Regions from separate parts of the Clostridioides sp. ES-W-0016-02 genome, predicted to be linked through region 2. Evidence: riboswitches for the same ligand, from Rfam matches in the RefSeq annotation. Region 2 holds a riboswitch; the other holds the start of a gene.
The links. Region 2 has a riboswitch for lysine ahead of IC758_RS10855 (aspartate kinase). Riboswitches for the same ligand answer to the same signal wherever they lie in the genome.
Positions count from the first base shown of each region.

Region 1: another riboswitch for lysine. It lies ahead of IC758_RS08395 (Na+/H+ antiporter NhaC family protein); the one in region 2 lies ahead of IC758_RS10855 (aspartate kinase).

Region 1 is NZ_CP061361.1:1,743,548-1,747,502, reverse strand. Features, by position in the region: tRNA gene IC758_RS08400 (tRNA-Leu) at 614-694, opposite strand; gene IC758_RS08395 (Na+/H+ antiporter NhaC family protein) at 806-2,536, opposite strand; lysine riboswitch at 2,681-2,857, opposite strand; gene IC758_RS08390 (lipoate--protein ligase) at 3,026-3,955, shown strand, end outside.
Region 2 is NZ_CP061361.1:2,222,824-2,230,687, reverse strand. Features, by position in the region: gene IC758_RS10880 (glutamine--tRNA ligase/YqeY domain fusion protein) at 1-475, opposite strand, end outside; gene IC758_RS10875 (DUF2140 domain-containing protein) at 770-1,483, shown strand; gene IC758_RS10870 (hypothetical protein) at 1,644-2,207, shown strand; gene IC758_RS10865 (hypothetical protein) at 2,509-4,209, shown strand; gene IC758_RS10860 (hypothetical protein) at 4,378-4,995, shown strand; lysine riboswitch at 5,106-5,274, shown strand; gene IC758_RS10855 (aspartate kinase) at 5,356-6,549, shown strand; gene lysA (diaminopimelate decarboxylase) at 6,567-7,859, shown strand.

The DNA of each region.
Region 1 (3,955 bases), 480 kb from region 2:
AATGTCAACACATTATATTTATTTTTTTTTATGTATTAATTTTTTTGTTAAGTTTTTATTATCAATTATTTCTCTTTTATATTATTCACTCTTCTGCAAACATATTATATATTAATGCAAAATAACATTTTCACTTAATTTATTATTAAAATAACACACAAAGAACCAAATGTAAATTTGTATCGAGATTTACTATAACATGTTAAAAGTATATTCATACACTTGATGAAATCGTTTACAATTTTAAACTTGTGAAAAATAAGATTTTTAAAATAGAATATTTTTAATAGAATTACAACTATTGAATGGTTATGTGATTTGAATATTTCTTAAAATTTTAATCATTTTATACTTTTAAAATACATTGCTATAAAATTTTATACCTTTATTTACATACATTTTAAATGTTGTATATGTAATTTTATTTTTGTATAACAAAAAGAACTTATTGAGCTTTTTTACAAGTTTTCTAAAAATAACAATATAGCAAATTCCTATCATTAGGTATCCCTATTAATTTAATATAGTTATTTATCAAAAAATAAAAACGGGATAGCCCACTCCGAAAGCCAGCAACCCCAGTTTTTTTTCAGCACAACTAAGTACTGTAAAGTGCGGATGAAGGGAGTCGAACCCCCACGCCAATGGCGCTAGATCCTAAGTCTAGTGCGTCTGCCAATTCCGCCACATCCGCTTATATTACTCTTTTATTTTACTATATTTCGCTATTATTTTCAATAACTTTTTTAAATTATCTAAAAATAAACAAAATAATGATAATAAAAGGTAAAATTCATTTACAGCCTTATTCTGCAAGTTCTATTTCTGCTTCATCTACTCTCTTACCTATAATTTGAAGACCTACAAATACAGCTGCTATAGCAACTGGCAATACTATATATATTGGCAATCCAAATCCAGCTGGTATATATCCAAATACAATAGTAATTACTGCTGTAAATATAGCATATGGCATTTGAGTATTAACATGGTCTATATGATTACATCCAGCTCCCATTGAAGAAAGTATTGTTGTATCTGAAATTGGAGAACAATGGTCTCCAAATATTGCACCTGTTAAAACTGCACTTGTGCTTACTATTACATAAGACATGTCAGGATTTAGTGAATATGCAAGTGGTATCGCAAGTGGCATAAGTATACCCATTGTTCCATAAGCAGTTCCAGTAGCAAAAGATATTATTGCTCCTAATCCAAATATTAAACTTGGTAGTAAGAATGGAGGCAGTGAACCTGATAATAAATGTATCAAGAATTTAGCTGTACCTAACTCTTTTATTACTGAACTTAATGACCAAGCAAGTATTAATATTACACCAGTGATTACTAAACTTTTCATACCATCTATCCAAACATCAATTGCTTCTGATACTGTAAAAATCTTCTTAACTACAGCCATTATAATAGCAACTAAACTTGCAACTAATGCAGATTGGAATAATGCTCTAGATGCATCAGATGCACTAAACGCTTCTTTGATTGCTTCAAAAGAATATGGCGAATTTGTAAATAATTGTATTAAAGTCTTATCTTCTCCTCCCATTATAGATGTATATCCACTATAATAGAATGATGCTAGTGCAACTACTATTAATGTACCTATTGGAATTATAGCATTCCATACACTTAATTTCACTCCATCTTTTGGAGCTAAATCATCCAACTCTTCAACACCTTCATCAAGGTCTGTACCAATTTTTCTACTTCTAGATTTTATTTCAGCTTTTCTCATTGGTCCAAATTCTTTTAATAATAACGCTGAAATTACAATAAATGCTAATATTAATATGTTATAAAATCTAAATGGTATTGTATTTAAAAATATGCCAAATGCATCAACATCTACACTTATACTTTCAAAAGCATCATGTATCAAACCAACTTCAAGACCTATCCATGTAGATATTATAGCAAGCCCAGCAACTGGTGCTGCTGTAGCATCTATTATAAATGCTAATTTTTCTCTTGATATTTTCATTTTATCTGCAACTGGTCTCATCATAGGTCCTACAATTAATGAATTAGCATAATCATCAAAGAAAACTAAAAGACCTAAAAACCAAGTTATAATCTGTGTACCTTTAGCTGATTTTGCTCTCTTTGCAAGTGCTTCAGCTATAGCCTTAGCACCACCCATCTTGGCAACAAGATTTATTACTCCCCCAATTGCTAAGACTTGTAGTATTATCCCTGCATTCCAGGGGTCTGACAGAGATACTAAAGCTCTATCTACTAAGTCTAAAAACGCTTGTATAAATGCAGCAAATACATTAACTCCACTGACTTGAATTATAAAACTTCCAGAAAGAATTCCTAGCAATAAAGAAATTATTACATTTTTAGTTATAAATGCAAGTATTATAGCAACTAATGGTGGTATTAAAGTTAAAATTCCAAATTTTTCTGCGTTAGCCAGTGCAATTGTATCTATATCTTCCTCTGCAAATACCATTACAGTTGACATTATAAACATAATTGTCGTCAGAAAAATAATGTTAAATTTTTTATTTCTCATATAAATCTCCCTCTCTTTTTAATTTTGTGAATTATATAGGGTATTATGGGTTATGATAAAATAAAAAAGCCTTGAGTGGTAAACACTCAAGGCTTAAACATTACAATACATTGATAATACTAAAAACAAATATAATATAATTCCTTAAATGATAGCTCACCACAAATAAACCTGTGACAGTTGTACATATATTTTATGTACCCCCAGCAATATAATCTTAAAGCATCGATTATAAAACTTCGGCAATATCCCCTTTCCCAATAATTCTTTGTGCTTAACTCCTTATTGGTACTGATAGATTATTGCGCCTCTACCCTTTTATTCACTTTTATTAAATATATTTTGAGTATATATTATTTATTTAAAATTTGCAAGGAAGTTTTAAAAATTTTACTTTAAAGGATTTTTTATATTATTGTCGAATTATAAAAATAATTGTACTAAAATCAGCTAAAAAAATTTTATCAATTATATGGAGGAATTACTTTAATGTTATTAATTTACAATGAAAAAACAAACCCTTATTTTAATTTAGCAATGGAAGAATATCTACTTAAAAACTTTGACGAAGATTTATTTATTTTATGGAGAAATGAACCTTCTATAATCGTTGGAAAAAATCAAAATACACTTTCTGAAATAAACTTAGAATATATAAAAGAACATTCAATACCAGTTGTTAGAAGACAATCTGGTGGAGGAGCTGTATTTCATGATTTAGGAAATATAAACTTTACATTTATAGCTTGTAATAATAATAGCTTTAGTGATTTCAGAAGATTCACTCAACCAATAATAGACTTGCTTAAAACCTTAGATGTCAATGCTGAGTTTTCTGGAAGAAATGACCTTCTTATAGAAGGTAAAAAATTCTCTGGAAATGCTCAACATAACTATAAAAATAAAGTGATGCATCATGGGACACTTTTATTTTCATCTGAAATAAATGACCTTTCAAATGCACTAAAAGTAAAACCCATAAAGTTTGAAGGTAAAGGCATAAAATCTGTAAAGTCTCGTGTAACCAATATAAGCGAACATTTACAGTCTGATATGGATATACTTGAGTTTAAAGATGCTATAATGAATTATCTTTCTTCAACAAATACTGGTAATACAAATTACTCTCTAAGTAAATATGACATAGAAGAAATAGAAAAACTTACTAAATCAAAATATGAAACTTGGGATTGGAATTTTGGTAATTCACCAAAATACTCTCTTTCAAATGAATTAAAATATGCTGGTGGAAATGTAGAATTTAATTTAAATGTTGATAAAGGTATAATAACTAGTATAAAGTTTTTTGGAGATTTCTTTGGGAAGTGTGATGTATCTTTTGTAGAAGATAAACTTATTGGTACAAAGCATGAGGAGAATTCATTGAGAGCTATTTTAGATGATATTGAAATAAATGAC
Region 2 (7,864 bases):
TTCTTTCAAATAAATCTAGGTTTTCTTCAATAGTTCTATTTCTATAAGGGCTTTCTTTACCAGGTTCAGTAAGAGTGCCACGATACTCCCTCATTTCATCTTGTGTTAATTCACACACATAAGCTTTACCTTTTTTTATTAGGATTAAAGCTCTTTTGTACATTTCATCAAAGTAGTTAGATGCAAAATTTAATTCATTCCAATCAAATCCTAACCACTTAACATCTTCTTTTATGGATTCTACATATTCAACATCTTCTTTTAATGGATTTGTATCATCAAATCTTAAATTAGCCTTTCCATTAAATTCTTTAGCTAGTCCAAAGTTAAGACATATACTTTTTGCATGACCAATATGTAAATATCCGTTTGGTTCAGGTGGAAAACGAGTTATTATACTGTCATGTTTTCCTGTTTCTAGGTCATTTATAATAATATTTTTTATAAAGTTAGATGAGTTCGTTTCATTTGACATATTTTCATACCTCCTATTTAATTTGCTTATAATACAGAACACTACACTGTATTGCATAATATTAATTTTAATCCAAGATTAGAAAAAAATAAAGGTGTAATTAAGAGTATTATGCAAAATATTAACTTTTATACTAAAAACATGTTTTTTTACAGTTTATTTACAAAAAAGCATATTAGTTGAATTAATCTTTAAAAGACTGTATTATAATATGTATATTGTTAAGAATATTATGTGAAGTTAGTTATCTAAATTTATTTTAAATCTGTTGACAGATTTGTAAAGGAGACGATTATGGGAAGGATTGCAAAGATTATATTAAGCTTAATTGTTATTATTTTAGTGTTAACAGGTATTGTTGTATACACATTAACACCAAAAGAGAGATATGATGTTAGTTCACAAAATAATAAAATCATAGACGAAGAGTATTTATCAAAAGGTTCATATATAAATTCTATGGAAATAGTAAAAAATCCACTTAGAATGGTTGGAAAAGTATCTGTTTCCGAAGAAGAGTTTAGAAATCTAATATATACATTAATGAATAAACATGGAATTAAAGAATTTGAAAATAATTTTGTTGAGATGAAGGATGGAAAAATAAAAGTGGCAGGTCCATATAAGGTCTTTGGTCTAATCAATAGCCAATATGAGCTTGAACTAAAACCCACTTTAAAAAATGAAGATTTGGTTGTAAGTCTTGAAAATGTAAAGATTGGAAAATTTAAAATAAGTGATAAAATGCTAGAAAAAATACTAAGTAATTACAATAAAAAGGTTCCATTTGAGGTTAATGGAAATAAAATTACTTTAGAAAAAAGTTATCTTTATCCAGTAACACTTAAAAATATATCTATAAAAAAAGGAAATGTTGATTTGGATATGGAAGTAGAAATAGATTTAAAATCACAAATAAATGGAGCATTAGGTTATCTAAAGGATTCTGGAAAAGCTCAGTATATACTAAATCATTTGATTAATTTAAAGAAAACATCTGTTGGTTAAAAATATAGAAAATTTATATTTATATTTTTATTATATTTTATATAATATTAAAGCACTTTAAAATCAAAATTTGTAAAATAGCCTTTATTATGTTAGAATATTTTATGACATTAAGTTGTAAGTGTATAATATTATTTAATTACTAGATTGGGGGGAAATGATGAATAAAATTTATATTGTAACAACATATACAGGAACTGTATTATCTTATTTAATAAGAAATATAAGTAAAAAACTGTATACACATGTGTCAATATCATTAAATGAAAATTTAAAGCCAATGTATTCTTTTGGGAGATTAAATCCAAGAAATCCATTTATTGGAGGCTTTGTTGAAGAAAATATAAATCAAGGCTTATATGCTATAAGAAAAAATACTGTATGTAGAGTATATTCATTAGAAGTAGATAATTCACAATATGAAAATCTATTTAAAAATATAAAATTAATTAGTGATTATAGAGAAGATTACTATTATGATATAATGGCATTGATATATTTGTCTATGAATATTCACAGAAAAGTTGAATATAAATACGTATGTTCAAACTTTGTTGCTGATATGTTAGAAAAAAGTGAAATAGATATTTTGAATAAAGAAGCATTTGAAGTAACACCAAATGATTTCTATAATTTAAATGGTTTAACTTTAGAGTATGAAGGTTTATTGTCAGAATATAATTCTAAACAGCATTCTTATGTATCCAAAATGGCAAACATATAAAAAATTTATTTTAAAATTTATCATATAAAAATATTGCTAAATAATTAGGCTGAAGATGGTAGTTTAACTTCGAGAGGATTAAGAATTCGTAAATCTTAGTTAGAACACTTTCTTCAGTTTTTGATTTTCTGTAGTTATTTACATGATTATAATATTTTTTTGAGATATAAATCAAATATAAATAAATAGTGGTACAAAAGTATAAAGATATCTTAATACATAATAAATATGATAAATATTTATTTTTTGTAAATATATGGATATAATAGTAATAATAATATTTTATAGAGAGGAGTATTAAATGAAACGATATCTTAAAACATATGGAGTTTCACTCATAATTGTAGCAATTTATGCATTTATTAAATTACCTGTACTTAGACTGGACTTCACATCTTTATTTTCAGTAGGAATAATATTTTTTGTTGTAGCAGGAATATTAGATATGATGCTAGATAGAAATGAAAGAACATCTAAACTTGCTAAATATAATTTCTCAATAGCAATAGCTTTACTTGTATATGTTGTAGTTGTACCTTTTATAGCCTCTACACCTGTACTTCATGCAAAAGCCTATAAAGACTTATTAGGAAAGGTGACTGAGAGTAAATTTACTGATGATATGAGTCCTGTCAGTGTAAATGACATTCGTCTTGTAGATGAAGACATGGCAATGAAATTAGGTGATAAAAAACTTGGAGAAGTTCCAGCTATAGGTAGTGTATCAAAATTAGGAAAGTTTCATATACAAAATGTAGATGGAGAGTTGTACTGGGTAGCACCTCTTGTGCATAGAGATATAATTAAATGGGTTACATCTTTAAGTGGTACAAGTGGATATGTAAAGGTATCAGCAAGTAATCCTCAAGATGTTCAACTAGTTCAAGAAATAGATGGAAAACCAATAAAGATAGTATATCAACCAGAAGCTTATTTACATCAAGATTTACAAAGACATTTATACATACATGGTATTGTAAATGTTGGTATGACAGATTTTACTCTTGAAATAAATGATGAAGGAAGACCTTATTGGGTTGTAAGTTTATATGAACATAAAATTGGTTACGGAGGAGCAAATGCTACAGGCATAGCTACCGTTGATGCAGAAACTGGAAAAATAAATGTCTATAATGTTAAAAATACACCTAAATGGGTAGATAGAATACAACCACAAAAATTTGTAACAGACCAAATTCAAGACTGGGGTGTTTATGTCAATGGATTTTTAAATTCTGTTATATCAGAAAAGGGAGTACTAGTGCCAACAGAAGGGACATCGCTAGTCTATGGAAATGACAATAGGTCATATTGGTATACAGGTATAACATCGTCTGGTGGAGATGAATCTACAATTGGATTTATGCTTGTTGACTCTAGAACTAAAGAAGCTAAACTGTATAAGCAGCCAGGAGCAACTGAGACAGCTGCGATGAAATCAGCTGAAGGTAATGTTCAAGAAAAGAATTATGAAGCTACATTCCCTGTTATGTACAATATATTAGGTCAGCCAACATATGTATCATCTTTAAAAGATAAAGCTGGTCTTGTAAAGAGAGTAGCCTTTGTATCTGTTGAAGATTATAATGTACTTGGTCTAGGGGAAGATAAAAATGAAGCTTTAAGAAATTATAAAGATTCATTAGAATCTAAAGGCAATGACTTAAAGCTTGATAATGATATGAAAGATGAAGTTATAGAAGGTGTAGTAACTAGAATAAGTCCTGATGTGCGAGGAGGAAATACTAATTACTATGTAACTTTAGATTCTAATAAAGAGATAATATTTAAAGCTACCTCAAAAGTATCTAGCGAATTACCATTGACTCAAGTTGGAGACAAAGTTAAAATATCATATTCAAAAGAAGATTCTGGTGTAATTGAAATGTCAGAATTTGATAACTTAAATATTGCAAATTTTGATGATAAAAAAGCAAAACAAGAGACAGGAACTAATGAAGATACAAATTCACAAGATTCTGAAAGTCAAAGCAATGTGTAACTTAGTAAAAAAACTGTAGATAGTGTTTAGTGCATTAATAGCTAGTTTTTATAGAAATAAATTCTATAAAAACTAGCTATTTTATTTTAATTCTTTGTAAATTTAATGTCATAAATTTAATATAATATTAGTACAACTTTGCAAATAATACTTCAAGGAGAATGTACTATGACGAATATGGAAAAAGAGATATTGCTTTTAATTAGCAGGGTTAGATGTGTTACAGAAGCTCAATTTAGAAAGATTTATGGAGACCAAAAAAGATACAATAAAAAAAATTTCAAAAAAACATTGAGAAAAATGTGTAGTGAGTATACACTAAAAAAATATCCATGTGATGTGGATTATCGTAACTATAAGGACCTCTCATATGTTTACTATTTGAATGGTAGTAAGCTTTTTAAGGGAGATGATTTAATAAAGGCTCTAGTAGGGTCAGAACTAGTTGTTAGAATTAATACTGCAGGTTGTGATGTAAAAAGATTTTATCGAAATGTTAGTGTAGATGATGTTAAATATGATTTATTTATTGAATATACAGATCAATTTGGCAATATAAAGCAGGTTTTAGTAGATGTTGATTTAAATAATGAAATAGATGTTTCTAAATATGAGAATCTCTCTAGAAAAATAGATAAATCTACAATTCCATTTTTTAGAGTACCAAATATTTTGGTGGTTACACCAGATAATTTATCTGAATTAAATGACTTAGAGAAAGAAGATAATGAATATAGTATAAATTTTATAGATTTAGGATTAAATAAACTATTTAATTGTATATAAGATATTTTTAGAAAATAAAGTTTTTGATTTGCCACATTTTGTAAAAAAATTGTTGCAATATTATATAGAATATGATAAAACTATATTAATAAATTAATTAATAATAATGAGCCTAGGGTAGAGGTAGCTATATTCAAGAGTAATCAATAGTAGCTGGTAAGTGTTGATGATTGATGAAAGGGTCTATAGCCGAAGAAAAGTTGTTGACAAACAGATTTTCTGGACTTATGCAGAATATGCATAAGGCTGTCACTTTTAAAGTGGTGAGCTACAAGGTTACTTGGTCTATGAAGTTCACACGTCCAAAGTATACCTTTGGGCGTTTTTATTTATCAAAATTTAGCTTGAGGGGGAAAAAGCATGAGTATAATTGTCCAAAAATATGGAGGAAGTTCAGTTGCAGATACTGACAAAATAAAGTCAATTGCAGAAAATATAATAGAAAGAAGAAAAGAAAATCCACAAATGGTAATAGTTGTATCTGCTATGGGAAAATCAACAGATGAATATATAAACTTGGCAAAAGAATTGAGTAATGAACCTAGTAAAAGAGAGCTAGATGCTTTAATGTCTACTGGAGAAATGATTTCAGCATCTTTATTATCAATAGCATTAAATGCACTTGGTTGTAAAGCCATAAGCTATAATGCTTATCAATTAAATATAAAAACAAGCGGACTTCATGGAAAATCTCAAATTGACGATATAAATGTAAATAGAATAAAGAATAGTTTAGATGAAGGGAATGTTGTAATAGTAACTGGATTTCAAGGAATCAATGAAGATGGTGATGTAACTACTCTTGGAAGAGGTGGTTCAGACACATCTGCTGTAGCTCTTGCAGTTAAATTAAATGGCAAATGTGAGATATATACAGATGTTGATGGAATTTATTTTACAGACCCAAGAAAATATGCAAAGGCAAATAAACTTGATGAGATTGAATATGAAGAGATGCTTGAATTAGCAAGTTTAGGAGCACAAGTAATGCATTCAAGAAGTATAGAACTTGCACAAAAATATGGTGTTGAAATTTATGTTGGACGTACATGTAGTACAGTAAAAGGAACATATATAAGAGGGGGAAAAGACATGAAATTAGAGGATAAAGTAATAACAGGATTAGCTACTAGTGATGATGATAGTTCTATAACAATAAAAGATTTTAAAGTAGAAAATATATCTAGTTTATTTGAAGATATAGCAACTATGGGAATAAGTGTGGATATGATAAGTCAAACTGCACCTATTTTAGATAAAATAAGTGTGTCATTTACAGTTCCAAAAGAAGAATTAGGAGAGTGCAAAAAGATAGTGTCTAAATATACAAATGAAGAACATGTAGTAATTGATAATAACATCACTAAATTCTCTTTAGTAGGTCTTGGTATGAAAAATACTTCTGGAGTTGCTGCTAAAGTATTTAAGATATTTAATGAAAATGGTATAATGGTAAAACTTATAACTACATCAGAAATTCGTATAACTTGTGCCATAAATTCTGATGATAAACAAGTAGCTATTGAGAAAATAGCAGAAGTATTTAATATATAAAACTTAGGGAGGATATTATGAAACTTCATGGAACTATGACTGTAAAAGACAATGAATTATATATTGGAGGTGTAAGCTGTCTAGAGCTTAGTAAAAAATATCAAACTCCATTATATGTATTTGACGAAGACTTAGTAAGACAAAACTGTAGAGAATATATAAAATATTTTAAGGCTAAAGATGGAAAAAATAAAGTTGCTTATGCAGGTAAGGCATTTTTACCTCTTTATATGTGTAATCTTATAAATGAAGAAGAGATGTGTTTGGATGTAGTTTCAGGAGGGGAACTATATACAGCTTATAAATCAAATTTTCCTATGGAAAAAGTTTTCTTTCATGGAAACAATAAAACTGAAGAAGAAATAAATATGGGATTAGATTTGGGAGTAGGTAAGTTTGTAGTAGATAATTTCTATGAGTTAGATTTAATTGAAAAATTATGTGAAGAGAAGAAGAAAACTCAAGAAATATATTTTAGAATAACACCTGGTATAGAAGCTCACACACACGATTATATAAAAACAGGTCAAATAGATTCTAAATTTGGTTTTGCTTTAGTAAATGGAGATTTGTTTAGAGCAATAGAAAAATTGAATGATTATACAAATATTAAATTGGTAGGTCTTCATGCTCATATCGGTTCACAAATATTTGATGTAGAACCATACATAGATACAGTAGATATAATGATGAACTTAGTAAAAGAAATAAAAGAAAAATTTAATATACAGCTGACAGAAATTGACTTAGGCGGAGGTGTAGGTGTTTATTATAGTAAAGGTGATAAACCTAAAACTATAAGAGAATTCTGTGAAACTATAATCACTAAAGCAGAAAATTCTTGTAAAGAACTTGGAATAGAAGTACCTACATTGGTAATAGAACCAGGAAGGTCAATAGTTGCAAATGCAGGAAGTACATTGTATACAGTAGGTTCAATAAAAGATATAAAAGATGTTAGAGTTTATGTAAGTGTAGATGGAGGTATGACAGACAATGTAAGACCTTCACTATATCAAGCTAATTATGAATGCAGTATTGTAAATAAGATTAACCATGAAACCATGAACCATGTAACAATAGCTGGTAAATGTTGTGAAAGTGGAGATATATTAATTGGAGATATAGATATAATGGATATAAAAAGTGGAGATGTACTTATAACAACATCAACAGGTGCATATGGATATTCAATGTCTTCAAATTATAATAAAATACCAAGAGCAGCAGTAGTGTCAGTATTTGATGGAGATGACAAGATAATTTGTAAAAGACAAAGTTATGAAGACTTATTATCTTTAGAAGTATAGAAGAA